3 regions of the Rhizobium sp. SVR5-2C genome follow, and region 1 is predicted to be linked to each of the others. Evidence: predicted binding sites of a transcription regulator. Region 1 holds the regulator's gene; each other region holds the start of a gene.
What was found. Region 1 encodes LexA, which represses DNA repair genes until DNA is damaged. Its sites were predicted from a motif close to TGTTCNNNNTGTGTTCNG; they were not measured.
Positions count from the first base shown of each region.

Region 2: a site for LexA is predicted at 3,101-3,118, ahead of ACPYOI_RS01910 (ribonuclease T2 family protein). Genes of this name have one in related genera too.
Region 3: a site for LexA is predicted at 7,962-7,979, ahead of ACPYOI_RS07550 (DNA recombination protein RmuC). Genes of this name have one in related genera too.

Region 1 is NZ_JBNDHT010000009.1:59,988-70,159, reverse strand. It holds gene ACPYOI_RS04590 (hypothetical protein) at 1-111, opposite strand, end outside; gene ACPYOI_RS04585 (pyruvate dehydrogenase complex dihydrolipoamide acetyltransferase) at 137-1,483, opposite strand; gene ACPYOI_RS04580 (pyruvate dehydrogenase complex E1 component subunit beta) at 1,500-2,879, opposite strand; gene pdhA (pyruvate dehydrogenase (acetyl-transferring) E1 component subunit alpha) at 2,895-3,941, opposite strand; gene ACPYOI_RS04570 (FtsB family cell division protein) at 4,088-4,408, opposite strand; gene eno (phosphopyruvate hydratase) at 4,550-5,824, opposite strand; gene kdsA (3-deoxy-8-phosphooctulonate synthase) at 5,964-6,806, opposite strand; gene ACPYOI_RS04555 (VOC family protein) at 6,803-7,681, opposite strand; gene lexA (transcriptional repressor LexA) at 7,888-8,604, shown strand; gene ACPYOI_RS04545 (ComEC/Rec2 family competence protein) at 8,585-10,172, opposite strand, start outside.
Region 2 is NZ_JBNDHT010000004.1:2,159-12,330, forward strand. It holds gene caiB (succinate--glutarate CoA-transferase) at 1-1,065, opposite strand, end outside; gene ACPYOI_RS01900 (DMT family transporter) at 1,084-2,037, opposite strand; gene ACPYOI_RS01905 (alpha/beta fold hydrolase) at 2,053-2,982, opposite strand; gene ACPYOI_RS01910 (ribonuclease T2 family protein) at 3,133-3,873, shown strand; gene ettA (energy-dependent translational throttle protein EttA) at 3,986-5,635, shown strand; gene ACPYOI_RS01920 (ArsR/SmtB family transcription factor) at 5,799-6,815, shown strand; gene metF (methylenetetrahydrofolate reductase [NAD(P)H]) at 6,817-7,716, shown strand; gene ACPYOI_RS01930 (lytic murein transglycosylase) at 8,232-9,485, opposite strand; gene ACPYOI_RS01935 (glycoside hydrolase family 25 protein) at 9,568-10,172, opposite strand, start outside.
Region 3 is NZ_JBNDHT010000018.1:1,865-12,036, forward strand. It holds gene ACPYOI_RS07505 (EF-hand domain-containing protein) at 1-4, shown strand, start outside; gene ACPYOI_RS07510 (LOG family protein) at 52-918, opposite strand; gene dapD (2,3,4,5-tetrahydropyridine-2,6-dicarboxylate N-succinyltransferase) at 1,108-1,968, shown strand; gene dapE (succinyl-diaminopimelate desuccinylase) at 2,079-3,272, shown strand; gene ACPYOI_RS07525 (hypothetical protein) at 3,259-3,855, shown strand; gene truA (tRNA pseudouridine(38-40) synthase TruA) at 3,879-4,685, opposite strand; gene fmt (methionyl-tRNA formyltransferase) at 4,685-5,620, opposite strand; gene def (peptide deformylase) at 5,697-6,212, opposite strand; gene ACPYOI_RS07545 (methyl-accepting chemotaxis protein) at 6,309-7,805, opposite strand; gene ACPYOI_RS07550 (DNA recombination protein RmuC) at 8,012-9,235, shown strand; gene ACPYOI_RS07555 (ribokinase) at 9,286-10,172, shown strand, end outside.

The DNA of each region.
Region 1 (10,172 bases):
GCCGCCTTTTCCATCGCGATCGGACGACCAAACCTCAAAGCCGTCCAGCCTGTTAAAGTTGCGCGCAAAATTTCCATTGTAAAACAGGATAACAAATCCAGTGATATCCAACAGAAGCCCGACCGCCGACCACACGTTACACCAGCATGCCCATCGGGTTTTCGATGTAGCCCTTGAAGGCCTGCAGCAGCTGGGCACCGAGCGCACCGTCAACGCAACGGTGATCGGTCGAAAGCGTGACGCTCATGACGGTCGCAATGGCCATTTCGCCCTTCTTGACGATGACGCGCTGCTCGCCCGCACCGACGGCAAGGATGGTCGCATGCGGCGGGTTGATGACGGCAGCAAAATCCTTCACGCCCATCATGCCCATGTTCGAGACCGAGGTCGTACCACCCTGGTATTCCTCGGGCTTCAGCTTGCGGTCTTTGGCGCGCTTGCCGAGATCCTTCATCTCGTTGGAGATGACCGACAGCGTCTTCGTTTCCGCATTGCGGACGATCGGAGTGATCAGGCCGCCCGGGATCGACACGGCGACGCCGACATCGGCATGCTTGTGCTTGACCATGTTGTTCTCGGTCCAGGAGACGTTGGCATCCGGAACATCGCGCAGCGCGAGCGCCATGGCCTTGATGACCATGTCGTTGACGGAGAGCTTGTAGGCCGGAACACCGTCCTTCGACTTCGGCGCAGCGTCGTTGAGCTGGGTACGAAGCGCCAGCAGCGCATCGAGCTCGCAATCGACGGTGACGTAGAAGTGGGGAACAGTCTGCTTCGATTCCACCAGACGGCGGGCGATCGTCTTGCGCATGCCGTCGTGCGGCACGAGCTCGTAGGAGCCCGGCTCGAAGAGCTTGAGAACAGCCTCCTCGGAAGCGCCCTTGGCGACGGGAGCCGGCGCTGCGGCAGCCTGCGGTGCAGCGGCAGCAGCCGGTGCGGCCTTGGCGCCACCACCGGCAACGGCGGCTTCGACGTCGCTCTTGACGACGCGACCGTGCGGACCGGAGCCGGCAACCGCGGAGAGATCGATCCCGGCTTCCTTTGCGAGGCGCCGTGCGAGCGGCGAGGAGAAGGTGCGATTGGCATCGACCGACGCTGCCGCAGGGGCTGCTGCCGGTACCGGAGCCGCCGCAGGCGCGGACTGCGCCGGAGCGGTTTCGGCCTTGGGCGCGGCAGCGGCCTCAGCCTTCGGAGCCGGTGCAGCGGAACCAGCACCGCTCGCCGCAGCACCAACGTCTTCGCCTTCACCGGCAAGAACGGCGATCAGCGCGTTGACTTTGACGCCTTCGGTGCCGGCCGGAACGACGATCTTGGCAACCGTGCCTTCATCGACGGCTTCGACTTCCATCGTCGCCTTGTCGGTCTCGATCTCAGCGATCACATCGCCGGACTTGACGGTGTCGCCTTCCTTGACGAGCCACTTAGCCAGATTGCCTTCTTCCATCGTCGGAGAAAGGGCAGGCATTGTGATGTTGATAGGCATCGAAAATACCCTCCCCTTATTTGTAGCAAACGGCCTTCACGGCATCGACGACTTCGCCGACGTTCGGCAGGGCCAGCTTCTCGAGATTGGCGGCGTAGGGCATCGGAACGTCCTTGCCGGCAATCGTCAGGATCGGCGCATCGAGATAATCGAAGGCCTGCTGCATGACGCGCGTGGCGATTTCGGTACCGACGGACGACTGCGGATAGCCTTCCTCGACGGTAACCAGACGCCCGGTCTTCTTGACCGATTCGATGACAGCAGGCAGGTCCATCGGACGGATGGTGCGAAGATCGATCAGTTCGACGTCGATGCCGAGCTTTTCGAGTTCAGCCGCGGCCTTCGTGGCATAGGTCATCCCGATGCCCCACGAAACGACGGTCGCGTCCTTGCCTGGACGATGGATGCGCGCCTTGCCGATCGGCAGCACGAAGTTGTCGAGCTTCGGAACGTCGAAGTGCTGGCCGTACAGGATTTCGTTTTCAAGGAAGATGACCGGGTTCGGATCACGGATCGCCGCCTTGAGCAAGCCCTTCGCGTCTGCCGCCGTGTAGGGCATGACGACCTTGAGGCCCGGAACATGGCTGTACCATGCGGCATAGTCCTGGCTGTGCTGCGCGGCAACGCGGGCAGCGGCGCCGTTCGGGCCGCGGAAGACAATCGGAGCGCCCATCTGGCCGCCGGACATGTAAAGCGTCTTGGCAGCGGAGTTGATGATCTGGTCGATCGCCTGCATGGCGAAGTTGAAGGTCATGAACTCGACGATCGGCTTCAGGCCGGCCATCGCAGCACCGACGCCTACGCCGGCAAAGCCGTGCTCGGTGATCGGGGTATCGACGACGCGGCGCGCGCCGAATTCCTGCAGAAGGCCCTGGGTCACCTTGTAGGCGCCCTGGTATTCGGCAACTTCCTCACCCATGACAAAGACGCTGTCGTCGGCGCGCATTTCCTCGGCCATCGCGTCGCGTAATGCTTCACGAACGGTCATCGACACCATTTCGGTGCCGGCCGGGATGTCCGGATCGCTCGGAACGGTCGCCTTCGGCTCAGCGGGAACCGGGGCAGCGGCGGCAGGCTTCTCTTCGACTTGCGGAGCGGCAGCGGCCGGCGCGGGCTGGGCAGCAGGAGCGGCCGAAATGTCGGACTCCGACTCGCCATCCTGCAGGAGGACCGCGATTTTGGCATTGACCTTGACGTTTTCAGTGCCGGCCGGAACCAGCAGCTTGCCGATAACGCCCTCGTCAACGGCTTCGACTTCCATCGTCGCCTTGTCGGTTTCAATCTCGGCGATCACGTCGCCGGAGGTGACCTTGTCACCTTCCTTCTTGAGCCACTTGGAAAGCGTGCCTTCTTCCATCGTCGGAGAGAGGGCGGGCATGAGAATATCGATAGGCATGGGTTCCCTCCCCGATTAAAGCAGAATGTCGGTGTAGAGCTCGGATGCATCCGGCTCCGGATCGTTCTGGGCGAAATCGGCGCTGTCGGCGACGATATCGCGGACGTCCTTGTCGATCGCCTTCAGATCGTCTTCGGAAGCCCAACCTTTCTCGATAAGACGGGCCTTTACCTGCTCGATCGGGTCCTGCTCGGAGCGCATCTTCTGCACTTCTTCCTTCGAGCGGTACTTCGCCGGGTCGGACATCGAGTGACCGCGATAGCGGTAGGTCAACATTTCGAGGATGATCGGGCCCTTGCCGGAACGGCAATGCTCCAGAGCCTCGTCCGCAGCTGCCTTGACGGCGCGGACATCCATGCCGTCAACCTGGATGCCCGGAATGCCGAAGCCCGAGCCGCGCAGCGAGTAGTTCGACTGTGCCGTCGCGCGGGCCGTCGAGGTGCCCATGGCATAACGGTTGTTTTCGACGATATAGATGATCGGCAGCTTCCAGAGTGCTGCCATATTGAAGCTCTCGTAAACCTGGCCCTGGTTTGCAGCACCGTCGCCGAAATAGGCGACACTCACAGAGTCGTTGCCACGATACTTGTTGGCGAAAGCGAGACCGGTGCCCAGCGAAACCTGTGCGCCGACGATGCCGTGGCCGCCGTAGAAGTTCTTCTCTTTGGAGAACATGTGCATGGAGCCGCCCTTCCCTCGGGAATAGCCGCCCCGGCGTCCGGTCAGTTCCGCCATGACGCCGCGCGCGTTCATGCCGGTTGCCAACATATGGCCGTGGTCACGATACGCGGTGATAACCTGGTCGCCTTCCTTCTGCGCCATCTGCATGCCGACGACGACGGCTTCCTGGCCGATGTAGAGGTGACAGAAACCACCAATAAAACCCATGCCGTAAAGCTGGCCGGCCTTTTCCTCAAAACGGCGGATCAGAAGCATCTCGCGATAGGCTTTGAGCTCCTCGTCGCGATTGAAATCAGCAACGGGGCCACCATTAGAGGCCTTGGCTACGGATTTTGTGCTGGCTTTACGGCTGGAAACGGTCGCGTTCTTTCGCGGCGCCATTCAACCCTCCCTATGGGTTTGTCGTTTATTGGGTGGCGCGTACCATAGGGAAGAAATATAGCCACAGCAATGCCATAAATGCATGGCTCGTATTCTGAGGTAAACTACTGATAATACTCAAAAATCGTCGATTAACCGATTTTCGGTTAATTGGCGTAGGAATTGAAGATCACGATCTCGTCGGCGCGCGACATATTCAGCTGGTAGCGCGCTTTTTCATCCAGCATATCCTTGTCCAGCGAGCCGTCGCTCAACAGCGCGACCTGCTGCTCGAGATGTTCGCGCTTCGCCTTGAGCGCCGCGAGATCGCGTTCGCGGGCAATGCGGCGCTGTTCGAACACTTCCGTCGCGCGCAGACCGTAGTCGCCGTGAATGCAATGATAGCCGAAGTAGGAGAGAAAGGCGACGGTCATCGCCGGAACGACCAAACGGCCGATCTTTTTCTTCTTATGATGCTTTGTCCACATACGCACACTTGCTCTGACGCATTACCTAGTCCGATCAGCCTACCCCCGAGAGATTAACCGTCCGTTGACTATGAATTTTCCGGACAAGAAAAACCCGCGCCGGTCGGACGCGGGTTTCAAATCGTTGAGTTCTAAGCGCAATCAGCCGCGGATGATCGAACGGCCGGCATAGCGGGCCTGCGGGCCGAGGCCCTCTTCGATGCGGATCAGCTGGTTGTACTTCGCCAGACGGTCGGAGCGCGACAGCGAGCCGGTCTTGATCTGACCGCAGTTGCTGGCAACCGCGAGATCGGCAATCGTGGAATCTTCGGTTTCGCCCGAGCGGTGCGACATGACGGCGGTATAAGCCGCCTTATGCGCGGTGTTGACCGCATCCAGCGTTTCCGTCAGCGAGCCGATCTGGTTCACCTTGACGAGGATCGAATTGGCGACACCCATGCGGATGCCGTCACGCAGGCGCTCCGAGTTGGTGACGAAGAGATCGTCGCCAACCAGCTGGCACGTCTTGCCTGCAAGGTCGGTCAGAGCCTTCCAGCCGTCCCAATCGTCTTCAGCCATGCCGTCTTCGATGGAGATGATCGGATACTTGCCGACGAGTTCGGCGAGGTATTCGGCCATGGCGCCGGATTCCAGCGTGCGGCCCTCGCCTTCAAGCACGTACTTGCCGTCCTTGAAGAATTCGGTCGAGGCGCAATCGAGACCGAGGAAAATGTCTTCACCCGGCTTGTAGCCGGCTTTCTCGATCGACTTCATGATGAAATCGAGGGCTTCGGGCGCACTCTTCAGACCCGGTGCAAAACCGCCTTCGTCGCCGACGTTGGTATTGTGGCCCTGAGCCGACAGTTCCTTCTTGAGGACGTGGAACACTTCCGAACCCATGCGCACAGCTTCGCGGATCGAATCGGCGCCAACCGGCAGGATCATGAATTCCTGGAAGTCGATCGGGTTGTCGGCATGGGCGCCGCCGTTGATGATGTTCATCATCGGGACGGGCAGCAGATGGGCGCTGGCGCCGCCAACATAGCGGTAGAGCGGCAGACCGGCAGCCTGGGCGGCGGCCTTGGCGACGGCGAGCGATACGCCGAGGATGGCATTGGCGCCGAGGCGCGATTTGTTCGGCGTGCCATCCAGTTCGATCATGATGTTGTCGATCTGGATCTGGTTCTCGGCGTCGATGCCGCCGATCGCATCGAAGATTTCGGTATTGGCGGCCTCGACGGCCTTTTCCACGCCCTTGCCGAGATAGCGCTTGCCGCCGTCGCGAACTTCAACGGCTTCGTGGGCGCCGGTCGAAGCGCCCGACGGCACCGCCGCCCGGCCCATGCTGCCGTCTTCGAGATAGACATCGACTTCAACGGTCGGATTGCCACGGCTGTCAAGAATCTCGCGGGCAATAATGTCGGTAATTGCAGTCATGGTTTCTCCTGCTCGGTGGCGGTTAAATCGTTTGAAATCGTCTTAATCGAAGACGCGCAAATTACAATGGCGCTTTGAGCGTCCTCCGCTGCAGCGATCGTACGTGGCCTATTACACGATCATGTCAGACTTTTGAACGTCAGTTCTTCGCGATTGCGTCGAACGCCAGCAGCTTTTCGAGAAGCCGCGGCATGTCCTTCAGATGGACCATGTTCGGGCCGTCGGACGGGGCGTTGTCGGGATTCTCATGTGTCTCGATGAAGACGCCGGCAACACCGACGGCGACAGCGGCGCGCGCCAGCGTTTCCACGAATTCGCGCTGCCCGCCTGACGAACCACCCTGCCCGCCCGGCTGCTGCACCGAATGGGTAGCGTCGAAAATCACCGGCGCGCCCATCGCCGCCATGATCGGCAGTGAGCGCATGTCGGAAACCAGCGTGTTGTAGCCGAAGGAGGCACCGCGCTCGCAAAGCAGGATGTTCGGATTGCCGGTCGCATTCAGCTTGCCGAGGACGTTCTTCATATCCCACGGCGCCAGGAACTGGCCCTTCTTGACGTTGATTGCCCGGCCAGTCTTGGCGGCGGCTACCAGAAGGTCCGTCTGACGGCTGAGGAAGGCAGGGATCTGCAGGATATCGACCACCGTAGCGACTTCCGCGCATTGCTCTTCCGTATGGACATCGGTCAACACCGGAAAACCGAACTCCTTTTTCAGATCGGCGAAGACTTCCAGCGACGTTTCAAGCCCGATGCCGCGCTGGGCGGAAAGCGACGTGCGGTTCGCCTTGTCGAAGGACGACTTGTAAACGAGGCCGATGCCGAGCTTCTTGCAGAGTTCGCTCAAAACGCCGGCGACCATGAAGGCGTGCTCGCGGCTTTCCATCTGGCAGGGACCGGCAATCAGCGACAGCCGGCCGCTGTTGGAAAACACAACGCGCCCGGCGCCTTCGCCGACTGCGACTTCGGAGTTGGTATTGCTCATGGGGTCTCCTCAAAGGCGAAGATTGCACCCTGGCCGGGCGCAGGCTTCACCAGAACTCTGTTGCTGATGCGTGTATAGGTCATCCCGTTAGCAGCCAGAAGGGCCTCTGTCACGGTAATATCTCGGGTGCGGAAAACGATGGCGCTGCCGCGGAGCCCCTTGTCGGCCAACGGCTGTGCGACATCGAAATAGGCTTCCATCCCCTCCTGAGACAGCAGACTGATTTTGACGTTGGGAGTTGTGACTGCGAGGCCGAAACTGGTGCTCTCTACCTTTGCCCCGGACGCCGCCAGTTGGACGAAAGAGCCAAACGCTTCTGGCTCCGGCGCGCTTAGCACGACCTCCCGAATACCGGCTACGCCATTTTCGTGTTTTTCCAGCGCGTCATGGTTGGCGGGAAAGGCATTGATGCGCTGGCAGGCAAAGAGAAAGAAATCCGGCGCCCTGAGATCGGCCGCAAAAGCGAGCTTGAAGGCGCCGGTCGATTGCGAGCCATCCGGCATTTCGATCGGACGCGAAAACTCCAGCATGTCGCCGCCGCTCTGCCTGGCATTCATGAAGGCAGAATGATCGGCGTCCGCATCCTCTGTGCTAAAAGCGACCGCAGAAAACCCGTCATTGCCGCACCGGAAGCGAAAAGCCTGGTCGCGCGCCACAAAAACATTGCCCCCGCGCACGGATGTTTCACATTTCTTCGCATTCTCGATACCAAGCGGCTCGAGATAGGTCTTGTCGGCAAAGAAGATGCAAGCGTTCTCCGTTCCGAACGGGTGGCCGCCCTCTGGCGCAATGGTAAATCCCAGCCTTCCCAGCCGCTCGCGCGCCAGGTCGATGTCCGTGACCGGTAGGACAAGGTGATCCAGTGGATGAGGCATCGGGCGCGTCTCCATTTTTCCAGTGCTCCAGATTTGCGCGGCCTGTTCCCCCGATGCAAGCTGCAAGCGGTGACCCGGCAAACAAAAAGTCCCAAAATGAATGCACTTCAGAAAAAGTTTTACCGAAATTTAGGTACTTGCGGAACACATATGGAACATATAGTGTCTGTTCTGGCTTTGTTTCACGAATCTGGGGTTAAACTTCGATGCTGACGCGCAAACAACAGGAGCTTCTCCTCTTTATTCATGAGCGGATGAAAGAATCCGGCGTCCCGCCATCCTTCGACGAAATGAAGGATGCGCTGGATCTCGCCTCCAAATCCGGCATCCACCGCCTGATTACGGCGCTTGAGGAGCGTGGTTTCATTCGTCGCCTACCGAACCGGGCTCGCGCACTTGAGGTGATCAAGCTTCCGGAGGCCTACAGCCCGAGCATTCAGCCGCGCCGCGGCTTTTCGCCAAGCGTCATCGAGGGTAGCCTCGGCAAACCGCAGCCGGTAGCAGCCCCGCCGAAGCCGGCGAACGAAGACAACAACAGTGCTGTTTCCGTTCCCGTCATGGGCCGCATCGCGGCCGGCGTGCCGATCTCGGCAATCCAGAACAATACCCACGACATCACCGTCCCCGCCGATATGCTGGGGTCGGGCGAGCACTACGCACTTGAGGTCAAGGGCGATTCGATGATCGACGCCGGCATCTTCGACGGCGATACGGTCATTATCCGCAATTCAAATACCGCAAACCCCGGCGACATCGTTGTCGCACTGGTCGATGACGAGGAAGCGACCCTCAAGCGGTTCCGCCGCAAGGGAGCCTCGATCGCGCTTGAAGCCGCAAACCCGGCATATGAGACACGTATCTTCGGGCCGGACCGCGTCAAGGTTCAAGGCAAGCTCGTCGGCCTCATTCGCCGCTATCACTAACCGGCAACGCATCCCCGGCAAATGTGCCACTGCGCCAATCATAGGCGCGGTGCCGGCTCCAGGGGCGGTCGAGTGTTTCGAAAGCGGTTGTGACGTCTGCGGCGCCGTTTCCAAAGCGTAACTCGACGGCGCCGGTTTTCCTCAGGGTTTCGCCGGTAAACAGCATTGCTCCGGATCGGCAGGTGCCGGACCGCAGCTTGACCGGCGTCACGACGATATCCGCTGTGTCGCAAGCCGGGCCGAAATAGGCCGCATTTTCGATCACTGCGAGGATGGAGCCGTTCTCGAGCTCTGCCGTGCACCAGGCTTTTTTGACGCAGGTGAAATGGCCTGCCGAAGCGGCGTTCCGCATCGCATCTCTTGCTTCTTCCTGTTGCGTCGGAGAAAGCCTCAATCTCTCCCCGTCTTTTGCCGAAGGCGGGGCCGAGGCGGTATCAAGCAATTTTGGCGGCCGGTGGTCATCGATAACCAGCGCTCGTTTCCACTGGTCGAAAATGAAATCCGGCGGGCGTTCGCGGTTGGAGGCGAGAGCGGATTGCCTGACGATTGCAACAAGACTTCCATCTTCGGCAATCACGACATCTGGCGCGGCTCTACCGGGCATGAGCGCAACGGCAAGCGTTGAACCGGCGATGATCGCTGTTCCCATATGCCTAAGCCGGGTGCGCAGCAGCGTGAGCAGCAGGAAGCCGGCGACCGCTGCCGGAAAATACCAGCCGGGCAGCCTGCCCACGCCGATGTCGCCGCCCCAGGACGACACCGTCTTGGCAACCGCGATTACGAGATCGAGACCGAAACCCACCACCTTCCACGGCAGCACGTCTAGCCCGAAGGGCATCAGCAGCATGGCAAGCAGGCCTGCAGGCATGATGACGAAGGAAATGATCGGCATGGCCGCGAGGTTGGCCGGCAGACCGTAGGCCGTCAGCCGGTGGAAATGCTCGATCGAGAACAATGCTGTCGAAAAGCCGCCGATGACGGATGTGAGCAGGATTCCGCCGAGAAAACCGGAAACGGAAACCAACAGCCGAAGCGATCGCATTTTTGAAAAAGGGCTTTCGCGCATCGGCCGCTCCTTCCAAAGCGCATATCCCGCGACCAGCGCCAGAGTGGCGGCAAAGGACATCTGAAAGCTCGGACCCATGATTTCGGAGGGCGAGATTGAGATGATGAGGAGTGCCGAAAGCGCGACATTGCGGAGGCTGATGGAGGGCCGGTCGAAGAAGACTGCAACCAGCATGATTGCCATCATGATGAAGGCGCGTTCGGCCGAAACGGCAAAACCTGAGATCAAGAAGTAGGCCGTCACCGCCGCCAGAGCACCCGCCGCCGCAATCTTTTTCGTCGGATAGGCCTGAGCGACACCCGGAAAGAGGCTGAGTATCGAACGGAATCCGACAAAGAAAATACCCGCCGACAGCGCCATGTTGAGCCCGGAGATTGCGATGATATGGGCAAGACCGGACTGACGGAGTGCCTCTGTCGTCTCGCTGGAAATTGCCCGGCGCTCGTCCGTCACCAGCGCGGCGGCAAAAGCACCGGTGTCACCGGGCAGGATCGACCTTATG
Region 2 (10,172 bases), on a different contig from region 1:
CACAGTTCCGGCCGCGTCTGGGAGATCCACACGTAGTTCGCGCGCCTTGATTTGCGGATCGGCGAACATTTCCTCGATCGTGTTGATTGCGCCGGCAGGCACCGCATTTGCTTCGCAGGCTTTCAGCAGGTCGGCCTTCTGCCACGTCAACGTCTCCGTCGAAACCAGACGGCGTACCTCGTCGCGGTTTGCGACGCGCGCCTTGTTGGTTGAAAAGCGCTCGTCGCCGGCGACGCCTTCGATACCCAAAATGGTGCAGAGGCGCCGAAACTGGCCGTCATTGCCGACAGCGAGGATGAGGTAGCCGTCTGCAGCCGGCACGACCTCATAGGGCGAGATATTCGGGTGCGCGTTGCCGAGCCGGGCCGGTGCCCGGCCGGAAATCAGGTAATTCATGTTCTGGTTGGCGAGCACCGCGGACTGTACGTCGAGCAGCGCCATGTCGACGAGTTGGCCCTCTCCGGTTTTCAGGGCGTGGATGAGGGCCGCCTCGATCGCCGAGACCGCATATATGCCTGTGAAGATGTCGGCAGTGGCAACACCCGCCTTCATCGGCTGGCGATCCGGCTCGCCGGTGATCGACATGAAGCCGGACATGCCCTGGACAATGTAATCATAGCCCGCGAGATTGGCGTAGGGACCTGTCTGGCCGAAGCCGGTGATCGAGCAATAGACGAGTTTCGGATTGACCTTGCGCAGGCTCTCGTAATCCAGCCCGTATTTCACCAGCCCGCCGAGCTTGAAATTCTCGATCAGCACATCGGCGGTGGCGACCAGCCGGCGCACTAGCGACTGGCCTTCCTCGGTCCTGAGGTCAGCGGTGATCGAACGCTTGTTGCGGTTTGCGGAATGGTAGTAGGCGGCCGAGAGGTTTTCGCCGTCCGCCCCCTCGACGAAGGGCGGGCCCCATTGGCGGGTATCGTCGCCGCCTTCCGGATTTTCGACCTTGATGACGTCCGCGCCGAGATCGGCGAGCATCTGGCCTGCCCAGGGACCGGCCAGGACGCGGGCGAGTTCGATGACCCTGATGCCTGATAGCGGTGGCTTCTTGTTACTGCCCGTCATGTTCCTCCCGAGAACGGCTCACGGCGCCCGTGTGGATTCAGATGTATCGGATACCGGCCTGGATGCATAGCGCCGCTCGCGCAAGAGAATGTAGAGGCCTGAAGCGATGATGACCAAAATGCCGAGCCATTTGATGGCATCCGGGAAATCGCCGAAGACCAGCCAGGCGAAGATCGTTGCCGAAACGATCTCGAAGTACTGCAGAGGCGCGAGCGTCGAGGCTGGTGCGGAGCGATAGGCGTAGACGCCGAGTATGCCGGCGATGGCGGCCATCACGCCGACACCTGCAAGGTAGAAAAGGGCAATTGCCGAAGGCACAACCGGATCGAAGACGTCCGAGCCGGTGCCCTGGCCGATGAAGAGCAGGATGGCGCAGAACAACATGCCCCAGAGACCCGTCTGAAACTGCATCGCCCAAGGGTCTTCCCGGTGCGACAGCACGCGGGTCATCAGCGCGAAAATGGCGATGCAGAGCGCGCTGACCACCGGCAGGAGCGCCACGAACCCGACTTCCTGGAAGCTCGGCTGGATGATCAGCATCGCTCCCAGGAAACCGACGCCGCAGGCCGTATATCGCCGCCAGCCGATGGTCTCCTTCAGGAAGATGCTGGAAAGGATCGTCAGGATGATCGGTTCGACGAAGAAGATCGCGATCGCATCGGCAACCGACATGTATTTCAGCGTTGCCACGAAGCTCACCATGGAAATGGTGATGATCGCTCCGCGGATCGCATGGTAGCCGCTTTGCCGCCATGTAAAGGCCGCCCAGCTCCGCCGCAAAAGTACGACCGGAAGCATGCAAAGTGCTTGAACGACGAAGCGAGCCAAGGTGATTTCCGCGGACGGAATTGTCACGATCGCCAGTTTCGCAAAGATATCGATGATCGGCGACACGAGCACCGAAAGGAACATGAGCAGCAGGCCCATTGTTACTTCGGAGGAGACATTTGTGGTCGTCGCGGCGCTGCTCATTCCAAGGTCCTTTCGTCAGGACCTTGCGGTTGCTTTATCGCACCAATCGGCAAAGGCGGAAATTGCAGCTTCGGCACCGATCTCATTCAAGGTTTCGTGCCGCATGTCCTGATATATCTGAGTGCTAATACGGGAGAAGCCGTGGCGCTTCAATCGGTCCGCCAGCCAGATCACTGCTTTTCCGCGCTCGGTCGCCGGATCCTCGCCGCCGCCGACGAGGTGGATCGGCAGGTCTTTGGGCAGCTTGTCCAGATGCTGCTCCTGCGGCGCGCGGAAGGTGAGGGCGAAGATGTCGAGCCAGAGCGAAACGGAGGCATCGAAGCCGCAAAGCGGATCGGCGATGTATTTGTCGACCTCGTTAGGGTCGCGAGAAAGCCAGTCGAATGCCGTCCGCTGGCCGGGGATGGATTTGCCCCAGGTCTCGAAAGTAAGTCGTGGTAAAAACCCGCTTGGAACGTCCGAGCCTTTCAGGGCTTTTTCGGCAAGCAGGATGGCTTGGGCGGCGCGGCCTGCAAGACCAACCGCGAAATTCGAATTCCACACGGCAACCGCGTTGAATTTTTCGGGATGGGTTATTGCCGTGTTCAGCGCGACAAGCCCGCCCATGGAGTGGCCGAAAACGATGACCGGCAGGCCCGGATGCCGCGAGGCCGCATGATCGCGCATTGCTGCGACGTCGGCGGTGACGCGGTCTGCACCGTCACGCCGCGCGAACTGGCCGATCGGAGCGCCGCTTGCCGCCGTTGCGCCATGGCCGCGGTGATCATGGGCGTAGACGTGATAGCCGCGCGCGGCCATTGCGGCTGCAAAGCCTGCGTAACGCTTGGAATGCTCGGCCAGGCCGTGCAAAATCAGCAGAATGCCGCGCGGCTGGCCATTGGCTGGCTCATGATGAAATGCGAGCGCCGTTTCAGGCGCCTCAAGCCATTGTGTCTGCAAATACATTTTCTATGCTCCTGGCGGCAACAGAGCAGATCGCCCGGCAAATGCAACATGGCCCATCGATTTTACGGTGCATTTCCTTGCGATTCAGGGTTGCAGACAGTTTGGCTTCATGCTTAGTTGTTCCTGTAATGTTCTTTGTTGGAGAGCGTGATGAGCAGGGTTTTTCTGTGTTTTGCAGCGTATCTCGTGTCGTTGGTCGTTGCCGGTGCGGCGCTGGCTCAGGAGGAACAGGGGAGGACACGCTTCATTCTGGCCGCAAGCTGGCAGCCGGCATTCTGCCAGACAAATCAGCAGAAGCCGGAATGCAGCAGCCAGACGAAGGAGCGCTTCGACGCGACGAATTTCTCGCTGCATGGTCTCTGGCCGCTACGGCAGAACTATTGTGGCGTCTCGAAGGACGTGCAGGCGGCAGACAAGGACGGTGATTGGCAAAAGCTGCCCGAGGTCAAGCTGACGCCTGAGAATACTGCAACACTCGCGAAGGTGATGCCCGGAACGCAGTCGCGCCTCGAGCGCCACGAATGGACGAAGCACGGTACCTGCGCGAAGATGAGCGCCGACGACTACTTCGGCGTCGCGACCCGCCTGATCGGTGATCTGAACGGTTCGGCTGTGCGCGAGCTTTTTGCCGAAAATGTCGGCAAGACGCTCAAGGCGGATCAGATCAAGGCGGCGTTCGACAAGAGCTTTGGTGCGGGAGCGGGTGAGCGCGCCAAGATGAGCTGCCGCCGCGCGGGCGGCGTGCGCGTGATCAGCGAACTGACGATCGGCTTGTCGGAGGATGCGGGTTCGGCGGAGAAAGCCGGCGCGGGTCTTGCAAAACTCATTCAAAGTGCCGGCCACACCTCCTTTGGGTGCGATCAAGGCGTCGTTGACGCCGCGGGGTTCTGACGGAAAAGACTGCCGTTAATGCCGAGAGAAGCCGGTTTCGGCGTTGCCCGGGCGCCGGCTTTCGCCTACATAGCGGCCACGGTTTTCAAGTTTCCGCCCGGAGCAGCGCATAATGGCACGTCAGTTCATCTATCACATGGCCGGCCTCAACAAGGCCTATGGCAACAAGAAGGTGCTGGAAAACATCCACCTTTCTTTCTACCCCGATGCAAAGATCGGCATCCTCGGCCCGAACGGCGCCGGTAAGTCCACCGTGCTCAAGATAATGGCGGGCCTCGACAAGGAATGGACGGGCGAGGCTTGGATCGCCGAAGGCGCAACGCTCGGCTATCTGGCGCAGGAGCCGCAGCTCGATCCGTCCAAGGACGTGATGGGCAATGTGATGGAAGGTGTCGCCGACAAGAAGGCGATCCTCGATCGCTACAACGAGCTGATGATGAACTATTCCGACGAGACGGCCGAAGAGGGCGCCAAGCTGCAGGATGTCATCGACAGCCAGAACCTCTGGGACCTCGAGAGCCAAGTCGAAATGGCCATGGACGCGCTGCGCTGCCCGCCAGGCGATGCGCCGGTCGACAATCTTTCGGGCGGTGAAAAGCGCCGCGTGGCTCTCTGCCGCCTGCTGCTTGCCCAGCCGGACTTGCTGCTGCTCGACGAACCGACCAACCATCTCGACGCCGAGACGATCGCCTGGCTCGAAAAGCACCTGCGCGAATATCCGGGCGCCATCCTGATGGTCACCCACGACCGCTACTTCCTGGACAATGTCACCGGCTGGATCCTCGAACTCGACCGCGGCCGCGGCATTCCCTACGAAGGCAACTATACGGCCTACCTCCAGGCGAAGGCGAAGCGCATGGCGCAGGAAGGCCGCGAAGAAGCCTCCCGCCAGAAGGCGATCTCCCGCGAACAGGAATGGATTTCCGCCAGCCCGAAGGCGCGCCAGGCCAAGTCGAAGGCGCGGATACGCGCCTATGACGAACTTGTCGCGGCGGCCGAGGATCGCCGTCCCGGCGACGCGCAGATCATCATCCCGATCGGCGAACGCCTGGGGCAGGTGGTCATCGAGGTGGAGAACATTTCCAAGACCTATGGCGACCGCGTCCTCTTCGAAGACCTCACCTTCAAGCTGCCGCCGGGTGGCATTGTTGGCGTCATCGGCCCGAACGGCGCCGGCAAGACGACGCTGTTCCGATTGATCACCGGCCAGGAAACGCCAGATTCCGGCAACGTCCGCATTGGCGATACCGTGCATCTCGGCTACGTCGACCAGAGCCGCGATTCGCTCGACGGCGGCAAGACCGTCTGGGAAGAGATTTCCGGCGGCAACGACATCATCAAGCTCGGCAAGTACGAGATGAATTCGCGCGCCTATTGCGGCGCCTTCAATTTCAAGGGCGGCGACCAGCAGCAGAAGGTCGGCAACTTGTCGGGTGGCCAGCGCAACCGCGTGCATCTCGCCAAGATGCTGAAGGCCGGCGGCAACGTGCTTCTGCTCGACGAGCCCACGAACGACCTCGATACGGAAACGCTGGCGGCTCTCGAAGACGCGCTCGAAAACTTCGCCGGTTGCGCCGTCATCATCAGCCACGACCGTATGTTCCTCGATCGCCTGGCGACCCATATCCTCGCCTTCGAAGGCGACAGCCATGTGGAATGGTTCGAGGGCAACTTCGAGGATTACGAAAAGGACAAGATGCGCCGCCTCGGCGTCGACTCGATCAACCCGCATCGGGTGACCTACAAGCGCCTGACGCGCTGATCTCTCTATCCCTTTTACATCGAAAGCCCCGGCAGACGCCGGGGCTTTTGCTGTTTCAGCCGGTCGTTTTTGGATTAGCGAATTTCGTGAACAGAGCGGATTCTTGCTTGCCAGCCCTTCGCAAATCACATAAAGATATCTTTATATGTTGATTGGGTCGACTATGGCTGAGTTTGTCAGACTGGGATTGGATGCGCTGGTGGACGTCTTGAAGGCGGCCGGCGAACCCACTCGTCTTCGCCTTCTGGCGCTTCTCGCCGGAGGCGACCTGACGGTGACCGATCTTACCGAAATTCTCGGCCAGTCGCAGCCCCGCATTTCGCGGCATCTCAAGCTGCTTGGCGAGGCGGAACTGATCGACCGCTATCAGGAGGGCGCCTGGGCCTATTTCCGGCTGAGGCAGGACGGCAGGGCGGCGGCGCTGGTGCGCGTGCTCCTGGCGCATGCATCCGAGAACGATCCGGTCATTCTGCGCGACGGCGAGCGCTTTGCTACGGTGAAGCGTCAGCGGGCCGAGCGGGCGCAAGCCTATTTCAGCCGTAACGCCGCCGAGTGGGACGAGCTTCGCCGACTGCATGCCGCCGACGAGGAGGTAGATGCCGCCGTCATCAAATTGCTTGGCAATCAGCCTGTCTACTCGCTGCTCGATCTCGGCACGGGGACCGGCCGCATGCTGGAACTGCTGTCCGGGGTCTATCGCCGCGCGATCGGGGTCGATGCCAGCCGCGACATGCTGAGCGTTGCCCGCGCCAATCTCGACAAGGCCCGGATCACCAAGGCGTCGGTGCGGCATGCCGACATTCTGAACCTGCCCTTCGAGGGACAGGACTTCGATCTTGTCACCATCCATCAGGTTTTGCACTTCCTCGATCAGCCGGAAGTCGCGATCGCCGAGGCAGCCCGAATGCTCGCGCCCGGCGGACGTCTGATGGTCATCGACCTCGCGCCGCACGGGCTCGAGTATCTTCGCGACGAGCACGCGCATGTTCGCCTCGGTTTCTCGCACCAGGCCATGTCCGACTGGTTGCACAAGGCGGGGCTCGACGTGGAGCAGACCGTCGATCTTCATCCGGGTCTGCAGGGCGAGAAGGGGCTTACTGTCACCATCTGGCTTGCGCGCGATCCGAGGCGCCTCATTGCATCCGAGGGCGCAGAAACAGTATTGGCCGGAGAGATATAAAATGGCTTTGAAAACCGGTAACCGCCGCAATATCGGCATTTCCTTCGAGTTCTTCCCGCCGAAATCGGAGGAAATGGAAGGTCAGCTCTGGAATGCCGTGGCCGAGCTGCAGGACTGGAACCCGGACTTCGTCTCGGTAACCTATGGTGCTGGCGGCACGACGAAGGCGCCGACACTGACTGCGGTCACACGGTTCCTCAACGAGACGCCCCTTGCGACGGCATCGCACCTCACATGCGTCGGTGCCACGAAGGACGAGACGCATCAGGTGATCGACAATTTCCGCAAGGCCGGCGTGAAGCACTTCGTGGCGCTGCGCGGCGATGCGCCGGGCGGGGCGGGAGCTCCCTATCAGCCGCATCCGGGCGGCTACGCCAACGCGGCCGCCCTTGTCGCCGGTCTTCGCGAGATGGGCGATTTCGAGATTTCGGTTGCCGCCTATCCGGAAAAGCATCCGGAGAGCAAGGATGTGGCGGCCGATATCGACATGCTGAAGCGCAAGGCTGACAATGGCGCCGATCGCGCGCTGACGCAGTTCTTCTTCGACAACGATAGTTTCGAGCGTTATCTGGAGAAGGTGCGGGCCGCGGGTATCAAGATCCCGATCGTGCCGGGTATTATGCCGATCCAGAACCTGACGCAACTGAAGCGTTTTGCCAGCGCTTGCGGCACGGTCATCCCGGCTGTTCTCGATGAGCGCTTTGCCGGTCTCGACGACAAGGTGGAAGAACGGCTGAAGGTTGCGGCAGATGTCGCCGTCGAACAGATCGAGGATCTCGTTCGCCGTGGCCTGCACGAATTTCATCTTTATACCATGAACCGCTCGCCGCTTGTCTCCGCTGTGCTTGGTAACCTCGGCCTCGAGCGGGAAGGCGCGAAGAGGGCCGGTGCGGCTGCCTGAGGGCTAACCTCGTACCCAATAAGAAAGCGCATGCCGGGCGGCCGGCATGCGCTTTCAATTGGTTGAACTGTTAGCCTCTTAGGAGCCTGGTATTTCAGTCATGGGGTTCGTCTACGTCTCAAATAAAGAGCATGGACAAGACGAACGCGAACGCTGCACTAACCAACAGGACATTCAAGGATCGTGTGATACCCATGTCTGCCTCCTCGCGTTAACGGCGGCATAATATGTCTGAATTGTGTCGGCTGGGAAGCGATTTCCATGCTGCAACGCAGCGGCAGCTTGTGAATAAAGCGGCTAGCCATGAGCTAACCATTTGGAATTAGCTGCTAAATCACGATGAAATTTTTTTCACGCAATTTAACCGCGCGTTAAAATTGGCGACCGGCCGTTAACGCTAGCGGCAACATCAAGGCATGGCCGGAAACTATTGACATTACGGCAAAAAATGAAATCGCGCCCCGGCTTTGCCGGGACGCGGTCGAAATTGGCTGCTTCGCGAAATTGCGGGCTGCTTAGAGGGCGTCCAGCAGCCCGAGTGTCGCCCAGCCGTCGGCCGGCATTCCGAGACGCTGTTGCTCCTTCTGGATCGCCACACGCGTGCCGGAGCCCAGGATGCCGTCGATCTCGCCGACGTCATAGCCCTTGGACTGCAGCTTGGTCTGCAACTCTTTCATCTGGTCATTCGCCAGGCCTTGTTCCGGGGTCCCCTTGAGGTAAGGCTGCGCGCCCTCAAAGCGGGTGGCGAAGTAGGCGGCCGACGTCGTGTAGATGAAGGACTTGTTCCACTCGAGATAAATCTTGAAATTGGGATAGGCGATGAAGGCCGGCCCGTGGCGGCCCTGCGGGAGAACGAGGGCGCCCTCCAGATTGCCGAAGCTGGTGTTGCCGTCGCGCGGCTTGACGTCGAGGGCGAACCATTCGCCCGCCGTCATGCTGCCTCCGAGACCCGACTTTTCCCAAGGAAGATCGTCGGGCAGGGTGACTTCCTGCAGCCACGGCTGGCCGCGTTCGAAACCCAGATGCTGGATGAACTTCGCAGCGGTCAGGATCGCGTCCGGGCCGCTCTGCTTCAGGCGTACGTGGCCGTCGCCGTCTCCATCCATGCCGTAAGCGACGATATCGCGCGGTAGCATCTGCACCTGGCCGATCTCGCCTGCCCATGCGCCGGTATTGGTCGCCGGGTCGAGGTCGCCGTGCTGGACCATTTCGACCAGCGCGATCAGCTGCGGGCGGAAAAGTTCGGGGCGGCGGCAGTCATGTGCCAGCGTGACAAGGGCGTTGCGCGTGTTGAAATCGCCCTGCACGGCGCCGAAGTCCGTTTCCATTGCCCAGAAAGCGGTAATGACGCCTGCCGGAACGCCATAATCCTGCTCGGCCTTGGCGAAGACATCGGCGAACTGCTTGATCTTCTGGCGGCCGATATCGAGGCGGGCCTGGCTGACGGTACGCTGCGAGAATTCAAGGAATGTCTGCTTGAAGACGCCCTGCGCACGATCGCGGCTGAGGACCTTCGGATCGATCTGTGCGCCGGCGAGCGCCTTGTCGGCTGCTTCGGCAGAGGCGCCGGCGGCAACGGCATCTGCCTTCACGCCAGCCAGAAACTCGGAGAGATCACCGCCACAAGCCACGGCAGGAGCCTGAGGCGCCGCGGACGGGGCAGCGGACGCCGCCGGAGCCATTGCCTGCTCCTGAGCAAACGCTGTGGCGGCTGAGGTGACTGCAAACAAAAGAGCAAGTGCAGAGCGGCTTGCGAGCGAGCGGTGCATTGGGTCGTCCTTATATCCGAAAGAAATGTCTCGCTCTTTCACAGATGAATGTGACGGAAGCAAGAAAGATCAGCGGACGTTGCTACGAATTTCGGTCCTTGGAGACGGTTGCGACCCAATTGGTCCAGTTCTTGGCAGAACCGGCAAACACGTTGATGTCCGCAGGCCCCTTGATGCCGGGGATCACGCCGGTCGAAGTGTATTGCCAGAAAGCCCAGCGGCGTCCGGCATAGGTGACTTCCGGATGCTTGGCGGTGGACCGCACCCAGAAGTGATAGTCTTGAAAATAGCCCGCGAGATTGTCGCGGTGAAAATCGACTGACGTATAGATGATCGGCCGCTTGCCGTAATAGGCTTCCAGGCGGTCCATGAAGCGCTGCATCTGAGCCCGAACCGTTGCGGGATCGGGCCGGAAACGGCAGGTCGGCGATTCGCCGTTCCACTCGACGTCCAGGACCGGCGGCAGCCGCATCGATTCCCGCGGGACGTTCTGGATGAACCAGTCGGCCTGCTCGTCGGCGGACGAGCAGAAATAGTAGAAGTGATAGGGGGCATGCGGGATTCCGACAGCGCGGGCACGCTGCCAGTATTCGTTGAAGCGCGGGTCGAACCTATCCTTGCCTTCGGTTGCCTTGATGAAGGCAAACGCGACGCCGGAATTCTTCACGGTCTGCCAGTCGATATCGC
Region 3 (10,172 bases), on a different contig from region 1:
GTAAGTAATTACTTACGAATATGAGACCCGCCGCCGGCCGCGGCGGGCTTTCTATTCCTGGTGCTCGTAGAAATCCTCGATGATCTTCCAGGCGGCATCCGCGGTATCGGCGAAGCTGATCAGCTTCACGTCATCGGGTGCGATCGTTCCGAATTCCGCAAGCGCATCGAAGTTGATGACGCTCCGCCAGAACTTTTCACCGAAAAGGATCAACGGCATCTTCTCCATGCGTCCGGTCTGGATCAGTGTCAGGCATTCAAAGAATTCATCAAGGGTGCCGAACCCGCCCGGAAAGACCGCAATGGCCTTGGCGCGCACCATGAAATGCATCTTTCGAATCGCGAAGTAGTGGAAGTTGAAGCTGAGCTCCGGCGTGACATAGGCATTCGGCGCCTGCTCGTGCGGCAAAACGATGTTGAGACCGATCGAGGGCGCCCCTTCGTCGGCCGCGCCGCGGTTGCCAGCCTCCATGACGCCCGGACCACCGCCGGTGACGATCACATATTCATGAAAATCGAAGCCGGCCGAATATCTTGAGCAGAGCCGGGCAAATTTGCGCGCCTCGTCGTAATAGACGGAGGCCGCCTCAAGGTTTTCGCGCTGCACCTCGTTGCGCGCAGCCCATGCACTCTGGCCAGGTGCGGGAATACGCGCGCCGCCAAACATGACGACGGTGGACTTGATGTCCCGCTCCGTCAGGATCATCTCAACTTTCAGCAACTCCAGCTGGAGGCGGATCGGTCGCAGTTCCTCGCGGCAGAGAAAGTCATCATCGGCATAGGCGAGGCGATAGGACGGCGAGAGCGTTTGCGGTGTTTTCGGCACGGCGAGTGCGCGTTCCCTGTCGATCTCGCTCGACTTCAGCGGAGCCCAGACTCCATTCTTGCGCCTCAGCCTGCCGTTCTTTCCTCTTGTCATTCCAAATGCCCTTCGGTGTCTGCCAGCAACTTTGCCGGTATGTCTATCGCCTTGAATCCAGAAGCGATCTAATTCGAAAAATCATTCCATTTTAGCCGCTCATGCGATAGAGCAGATCGCGTCCAGCCGATCACATTTCCCGGAGACTTTGTCGTCTTCACGATAGAGTTCGAAGTTTAAGGATTTCCCATGAGCGCCACCGACCTTTCTTCCCTCGAAAAGACCATCGAAGCCGCCTTCGACAACCGCGACAGCGTGAACACGTCGACGAAGGGCGAAGTTCGCGATGCAGTCGAAACCGCGCTTCAGCTTCTCGATGGCGGCAAGGCACGCGTGGCCGAGCGCAGCACAGACGGCACGTGGACGGTCAACCAGTGGCTCAAGAAAGCCGTGTTGCTCTCCTTCCGCCTTAACGACATGGAAGTCGTCAAGGGCGGCTCGGGCAATTCCACTTGGTGGGACAAGGTTCCCTCCAAGTTCGAAGGATGGGGTGAGAACCAGTATCGTGACGCCGGTTTCCGCGCCGTACCGAACTGCGTCGTTCGCCGCTCGGCCTATATCGCCAAGAACGTCGTGCTGATGCCGTCCTTCGTCAATCTCGGAGCCTATGTCGGGGAAGGCACGATGGTCGATACCTGGGCGACCGTCGGCTCCTGCGCGCAGATCGGCAAGCATGTGCATCTTTCCGGCGGCGTCGGCATCGGCGGCGTACTGGAACCGATGCAGGCCGGTCCGACGATCATCGAGGACAACTGTTTCATCGGCGCCCGCTCGGAAGTCGTCGAAGGCTGCATCATCCGTGAGGGCTCGGTGCTTGGCATGGGCGTCTATATCGGAAAGTCGACCAAGATCGTCGATCGCGCCACCGGCGAAGTGATGTATGGCGAAGTGCCGCCCTACTCCGTCGTCGTCGCAGGCTCCATGCCGAGCGGCAACAAGACCATGGCGAACGGCGAGCCGGCGCCGCATCTCTACTGCGCCGTCATCGTCAAGCGCGTCGACGAGCAGACCCGCTCCAAGACCGGGATCAACGAGCTGCTGCGCGACTAAGCTCAAGTGACAGCCGGGCTCCGATCCGGTAAACAGACGGCGCTCTTTTCAGCGAGGCGGTTCGCCGCCTTGCCTTGTCTTTGCCATTCCCGCCGGATAATTCGACCGTCATGACCGCCACCGATCCCGTCGCCAATCTCCAGACCCTCATCCGCTGCCCTTCGGTGACACCCGCCGAAGGTGGCGCGCTTTCAGCGCTTGATGCCATGCTTTCACCGCTCGGCTTCAACGTGGACAAGGTCAAGGCAACGGAAGCCGGCACGACGGACGTCGAAAACCTCTATGCACGCCTGGGCGACGCTGGCCCGCATCTGATGTTTGCGGGGCACACCGACGTCGTGCCGGTCGGCGATGAAGCCTCCTGGGCGCACCCGCCCTTTGCCGCGGAGATCGCTGGCGGCGAACTCTTCGGCCGCGGCGCCGTCGACATGAAGGGCGGCATCGCCTGCTTCGTGGCGGCCGTGGCGCGGCACATTGAAAAGCATGGAAATCCGAAGGGCTCGATTTCCTTCCTGATAACCGGCGACGAAGAAGGCCCGTCGATCAACGGCACGATCAAGCTGCTGCAATGGGCGGCGGCACGTGGCGAACGCTGGGATGCCTGCCTCGTCGGCGAGCCGACCAATCCCGATGCGCTCGGCGACATGATCAAGATCGGCCGCCGTGGTTCGCTCTCCGGCAAAATCACCGTCCACGGCATTCAGGGCCATGCGGCCTACCCACATCTCGCAGACAACCCTGTGCGCGGCATGCTGCAGTTGACCAGCGCACTGATGGACCCTCCATTCGACAACGGAACGGAGAACTTTCAGCCATCCAACCTGGAAGTGACCACGGTCGATGTCGGCAATCCAGCCACCAACGTCATACCGGCGAAGACGACGGCAAGCTTTAACATCCGCTTCAACGACACCTGGACAGTAGAGACGCTGCGGGCGGAAATCCTGCGCCGTCTTGACGCCGCGGCGGCAGATGGTGCGCTGCGTCCGGGGCGCGAGGCCGTGAGATATGACCTCGTCTGGGCCGACCGGCCGAGCCATGTTTTCCTCACCCGCAACAATGCGCTGATCGCGTCGCTCTCCTCTGCCGTTGAAAGCGTTACCGGCAAGGCGCCGAAACTTTCGACCGCCGGCGGCACGTCGGACGCGCGGTTCATCAAGGACTATTGCCCCGTTGTCGAATTCGGGCTCGTCGGGCAGACCATGCACATGATCGACGAGCGCGTTGCCGTTTCTGATCTCGAAACGCTGACGCAGATCTACGAAACATTCATCGCGCGCTGGTTCGAGAATGCCGGGGCTTAGGGAAGTCCAATATTATCTGGCCGGCCTGTGGCTGCTGATCCGCATGGATAAGCGCGGCTTCCGGTTTCTCGACATGTCGGACCGCGGCATCAACCGATCCTTCTGGGCAATTGCCTGGTGCCTACCGCCGATGGGCATTTCGTGGCTCTGGTGGCGTCAGGCTTTCCTGCAGTCGATGCCGCCGGATATGGATGTCGGTCTACCCTTCTATTTCCGTCTGGGCTTGGTCGAGATGGCCAACTGGTTCGTGCCCCTGGTCCTTGCCGGGCTACTGCTGCTCGCCTTCCGCATGGGTGACCGCTTCGCGGCCGTGGTCGTCAGCGTAAACTGGCTCGGCGTGCCGCTTTCCTACATCAACGGCCTGCTGCTGGCACTGGTCTTCTTCATTCCCGGTACCGTGGGATTTGTGTCGCTCCTGCTGCTTTTCTTCATGATGGCGCAGGTCTTCATGCTGGCGCGGATTCTGCGGATGATCTTCCACGGTCACGGCTTGATGGTCGGTGCACTGACGCTCGCATTGCTGGTGCCGACGATGATGCTCGGCGAGTATCTCCAGCGCTTCCTCGGCATTTATCCGGCGTAGGTGCGCGATCTCGCACAGGCTGACTATGACAGATCGTCATCCTCGCCGTTCTCATTCGCCTGCTTGCGGCGATCGGTAATCACCGCCGGGTAATCGACCTGCATAAAATAGAGCCCGTCGGGCGGCGCCACCGGACCGCAAGCCTTGCGATCGCGCGCCTCGAGCGCGGCGCGCACATCCTCGGGCGTCCACTTGCCTTCTCCCGCCAGCTTCAGCGTTCCGGCAAATGAGCGGATCTGGTTGTGGAGGAAACTCTGCGCCGTTGCCCGGATCTCGATGAGTTCGCCGTTTCGCGTCACGTCCAGGCGGTCGAGCGTGCGTATCGGGCTGTTCGCCTGGCAGTGCGCGGATCGGAAGGTGGAGAAGTCGTGATTGCCGACCAGGATCTGTGCCGCCGCATGCATCACTTCGTGGTCCAGCGCCTTCGGCACCCACCAGGCTTTGCCCGCTTCGAGCGCCAGCGGCGCGCGCCTGCTGATGATGCGATAGAGATAATGCCGCCGCTCGGCGGAAAAGCGCGCATCGAAGAATTCACTGACTGCCTGAACATCAAGAATGGACACGCGCTCGCCGGCAAGCTTCAGATGCGCATTCAGCGCGTTCTGCAGCTTGAAGGCCGGCCATTCCTTCGACAGATCCGCGTGTATCACCTGACCCATGGCATGCACGCCGGAATCCGTACGCCCCGCACCGCGGACCGACACGGTCTCGCCGCTCAGCGAGAGGATCGCACCTTCGATCGCGCCCTGAACGGACGGGCCATTTTCCTGGCGCTGCCAGCCGACATAGGGCGCTCCGTCATACTCGACCGTCATCCGGTAGCGCGGCATCAGCCTAGCCTCGTGCCGCGCACAAGCGGGGTGCCGCGCAGGAAATCGGCTGCCGGCAGCGGCTTGCCGCCCGCCTTCTGCAGCTTGGTCAGCCGCACGGCTCCGGATGCGCAGGCAACGGCCAGATCGTCGCTCAACACCTCACCAGCAGCACCGTGCCCGCCTGCAAGCTCCGAACCCAGCACCTTTACTCGCTCTGGCCTTCCGCCAATCTCGACCTCGAACCAGGCGCCCGGAAATGGTGCCAGCCCACGGATATGATTATGCACGTCTTGCGCCGCCTTTGTGAAATCGATCCGCGTCTCGCCTTTATCGATCTTTGCGGCGTAGAGGACACCATCTTCCGGCTGCGGCGTCAGCGGCAGATCGCCCATTTCGAGCTTGCGCATCGCTTCGCCAATCACCTGGGCGCCGACCTGCATCAGCCTGTCGTGCAATTCGCCGGCCGTCATGTTCGGTCCGATGTCGACTTCGCGGGTGAGTGCGACGGGGCCGGTATCCAGCCCCTTGTCCATCTTCATCACCATCATGCCGGTCTTTTCGTCGCCCGCGATGATCGCTCTTTGGATCGGCGCCGCGCCCCGCCAGCGCGGCAGCAGGGAGGCGTGGCCATTGTAGCAGCCATGGCGTGTTCCGCTCAGAACCGCTTCCGGCAACAGCAGTCCGTAGGCGACGACCACCGCGACATCAGCATTGAGCGCACGAAAGTGCTCCCGCTCTTCCGGCGCCTTGAAATTCACGGGTGTGAAGACCGGCAGCCTGAGCAGTTCAGCAGCCTGATGGACCGGCGACTTCTGCAGGTCGAGACCACGCCGGCCGCCCGGTCGCGGCGGCTGGGTATAGACCGCAACAATCTCGTGTCCGGCGTCCACCAGCGTCCGCAATGTCGGGACCGAAAAGTCCGGCGTTCCCATAAAAATGATGCGAAGCGACATCTTTTCTCGCCAATCAAGTGTTCAGCCGTTTCAACAGCCAACGAGCCGGCTTGGCCGAAGTCTCGACCAGGCTGCTTTAGAGCACCTTCGACTTCGCCGCCTTTGTGAACTTCTTGATCACCATCTCCCGCTTCAAGCGCGAAATATGATCGATGAAGAGGACGCCGTTCAGATGGTCTATCTCGTGCTGCAGGCAAGTGGCGAGAAGGCCATCGGCCTCCGTCGCCTGTTCCTTGCCGTCACGATCGAGATATTTGACCGTCACCGCGGCGGGGCGCTCAACCTCGGCATAGTAATCCGGAATCGAGAGGCAGCCCTCTTCGTAAACCGATCGCTCGTCAGAAGACTTGATGATCTCCGGATTGATGAAGACCTGCGGCTGCTTTTCCTCGCCCTCGCGGGAAACGTCGATCACCAGCATGCGGCGCGGCACCCCGATCTGGATTGCGGCGAGGCCGATGCCGGGGGCGTCATACATCGTTTCCAGCATGTCGTCTGCAAGACGCTTGAGATCGGCATCAACTCGCTCGATCGGCTTGGAGACCTGTCGGAGAACGGGATCGGGAAGAATGATAAGTGGCTTGATGGTCATGGCGTTCCCATAGCCTATCTTTTCCGGCTAGGGAATTATTCTGAAATCCCGGAAGGCGCTTTTTTGCGCAGCCCTCCGGAATTTTGCCGTATTCGGTCAAGCGGCGCGGCGGGATGCCAGCGCCTGGCGCTCCTGAGAGCGGATATTGAAGCGCTGCAACAACGCCACGAGGTTGTCGACCTCAGCGCGCAGCCGCCGGGTTTCCGCCGACGTATGTTCAACCATGCCGGAATTCTGCTGGGTGATCGTATCCATGTTGCGGATCGCGATGCTGACTTCGTTGACCCCCGTTGCCTGATCACGCGCGGCCGCCGCGATATCTGACACGAGACGGTTGATGCCGTCGATGCGACTGATCATATCGCCGAGAGCCTCGCCCGTGCTGCTGACGATGCCGACGCCCTCATTCACCTGAATGGAGCTTTCGGAGATCAGGTTCTTGATCTCCTTGGCGGCATCGGCCGTGCGCTGCGCAAGCTGACGCACCTCCTGTGCGACGACCGCAAAGCCTTTGCCCGCCTCGCCCGCACGCGCAGCCTCGACACCGGCATTAAGCGCCAGAAGGTTTGTCTGGAAGGCAATTTCATCGATGACACCGATGATCTTAGCAATCTCGGTGGACGACTTTTCGATGCCCGCCATGGCTGAGACTGCACTTGTCACGAGTTCGCCGGAGCTCTTCGCTTTCTGCTGCGTCTCGCGCACCGCGCCGGACGCCTTTTCGGCATTTGCCGCCGTCTGGGCAACGCTAACGGAGAGCTGCTGGAGGGCGGCGGAGCTTTCCTCGACACCGGCGGCCTGCTGCGCCGTACGCAGTGCCAGATCGTCCGTTGCCTTCGAGATTACATCCGCGCCGCTCTTGATCTCGCCCGAACTGCTGCGTACCGAGGCGAACGAGACACGAAGGGCCGCAACCGCCCGGTTATAATCCTCCGCCATCTGGCCGAATTGACCCGGAAGGTCCGCTGGCAGCGTCGCTTCGAGATCGCCATTCGAGAGAGCTTCCAGTCCCCGGCGCAGGTGCGCAAGCGCAATTGACTTGTCCTCTTCCGCCTTGGCACGCTCTTCTTCCAGCGCCCGGCGCTTCTCATCCAGCGTCTCGAGATAGACGGAGATGGAATAGTCCATGTCCAGCATGCCGGCCTTGATCACCGCGGTGAGCTTTTCGGCAAGCACCTTGCCCTGCTGGCGGCCGAAGCGTGACGGCCACTGCTTTTCCATGATGCCTTTGACGAGTTCCGACATGACGATCGCGTAGCCGCCGATATACCAGCGCGGCTCCAGGCCAATCCGGGCATGCGTTTTGCCGACTGCCTTGACGCCGTTCACGTAGCTATCGTCGAAATTGCCGCCGGCGAGGTTTGCCCAGTGATCCTCCTGGCGCTTCTTGGCATGGTTGACATGGGTCTTATCGGAAAAGAAGCTGGCAACGGCAGGCGTCCTTGCGATCTTTCCGTAGAATTTTTCCAGAGCGCCGCCAACCAGCTCGCCGATAACCGGCCGCAACTCGCGCATCATCTTACGTGCCTCGCCGTCGAGGCCGATAAAATCGAGACGCTGCTTGAGTGCGTTTTCGGATTGCTGACTGGTCATGATGTATCTCTGTCTGGCGCTTGGGCGCGATAAAGGTTTGTCTCGAAAGGACAATTCGAAAATAGAGTTGAGCATTAGTTAACCCAGACGATTATTTCAAAGAGCTTCAAGTCGCAGACCCAGCGATATTTTGCATCGCAATCTGCGCTGTGGATCTGTTCACGTTTTGATCTAGCCATTGCTGCCGAGTTTGTTATTGTGCCGGCATGACCAATGTTACCGACTCGCTGACAATTTCGCTCGCTGGGCTCAGCCCAGCCATGCTTGCCCTCGCAGGTGGCACCATCGCCGCCATCGTTTTAGCGCTGATTTTCCTGCTTTTTAGAAGCAGCAGCCTCCGCCGCGAACAAAATGAGGAGGCGGCGATGAGGGCCGCCGAGGCGGACGCCCGCATGGGCGAACTTCTGAAAATCCAGGCCGAGATGCAGGGACGTATCTCAACCATGGCCGAGGTCTTCGGGACACGCCAGGCCGAGCTCAATCAGGCTATCAATCAGCGCCTCGACGGCATGTCTCAGCGTGTGAGCACGACGATCAGCGAGCAGACGAAGTCGACGCACGAGAACCTCCAGCGCCTGCAGGAGCGGCTGGCAGTCATCGATGCGGCTCAGAATAATATCCAGACCCTGGCGAAGGATGTCGTCGGACTTCAGGCCATCCTCTCCAACAAGCAAACGCGCGGCGCTTTCGGACAGTCGCGCATGGAGACCATCGTCGCCGATGGGCTACCGATGGGCGCCTATGGTTTCCAGCAGACGCTCTCCAACGGCTCCCGCCCCGACTGCACCGTGCGCATGCCGAACGGCGCACCGCCGCTGGTCATCGACGCCAAGTTTCCCCTCGAGGCCTGGAATGCCATTCGCGACGCGGGCAATCCGGAGGCAACCAAGCTTGCCTCGCAGCAGTTTCGCCGCGACATGGAAATTCATATCCGCGATATCTCGGAAAAATATCTTATCCAGGGGGAAACGCAGGACACTGCCTTTCTCTTTGTTCCTTCGGAATCGATCTTCGCTGAAATCCATGAGAACTTCGAACCGGTCGTGCAGAAGGCGCATCGTTCCCGCATCGTCATCGTCTCTCCCTCGCTGTTGATGTTGTCGATCCAGGTTATCCAGGCTGTCCTGAAGGATCAGCGCATGCGCGCGCAGGCGCACGTCATTCAGGGCGAAGTCGCCACCCTCATGGATGATCTCGGACGGCTCGACGAGCGTGTTCGCAAGCTGCAGACCCATTTTTCGCAGGCGCAGCGGGATGTTGATCAGATCATCACATCGACCGACAAGCTCACGAAACGTGGCGCCAAGATCGAGGCGCTGGAATTCGAGGGAGCGGAAGCGCTCAAGGAGGAGCGTGAAAGTGCGCCTGCGGCGAAGTCGGTCGAAAGCCGCACCGGTCTCTTGAAGCTTAGAGTGGTTGACGAAGAGTGAGGCCATCGGGCACTGTCGCCTCCAAATAAAGGCTTGGACGGAACACCCTCATGATCACAGTTTTCGGCTCCATCAACATGGACCTTATCGCCACGACTGACCGGCTGCCCAAGCCCGGTGAAACGGTGGCGGGCAGCGGGTTCGCGACGGCGGCCGGCGGCAAGGGAGCCAATCAGGCACTGGCCGCACAACGCGCCGGACGGGTCGTGCATATGGTCGGCGCGGTCGGCAAGGACGAGTTCGCCGCTCCGGCGCTGGCGCTTCTTGATCAGGCCGGGACGCAGCTTGCGGGCGTCAAGCATGTCGACGGGCCGACCGGCACCGCACTGATCCTCGTAGGCGGAGACGGCGAGAACATGATCGCCGTTGTCCCGGGTGCAAACGGCACCCTTACCGCCTCGGACGCCGATCGCGCGCTTGGCGCGATGCGCGACGGCGATATTCTTGTCTTGCAGCTGGAAGTGCCAGGTTCGGCCGTCGAGCGCGCGCTTGCCGCCGCGCGCGGGAAAGGCGTAACCACCATCCTCAACCTCGCTCCCCTCACTGCCGATGCCCCGCGTCTCGGACGTCTTGCCGATATCGTCATTGCCAACGAAACGGAGTTCGAGCGCCTGGCCGGCCAAGACGGCATGAACACGGCCGACCGTGAGGCGGCACTGAAGCGCCTGCATGGAGAGACCGGCCAGACCTTGATCGTAACGCTCGGCGCCGAGGGCGTCATCGCCATCCGGGACGGAAAAATCCTGCGGGCACAGGGGCTCAAGATCGAACCCGTGGACACGGTCGGCGCCGGCGATACCTTCTGCGGCTATTTCGCCGCAAGCCTCGATGAGGGCGTGGATTTTCACAAAGCACTGCGCCAGGCAGCGGTCGCCGGATCGCTTGCATGCCTCAAGGCTGGAGCGCAGCCGTCCATTCCACTGTCTGCCGAAGTCGC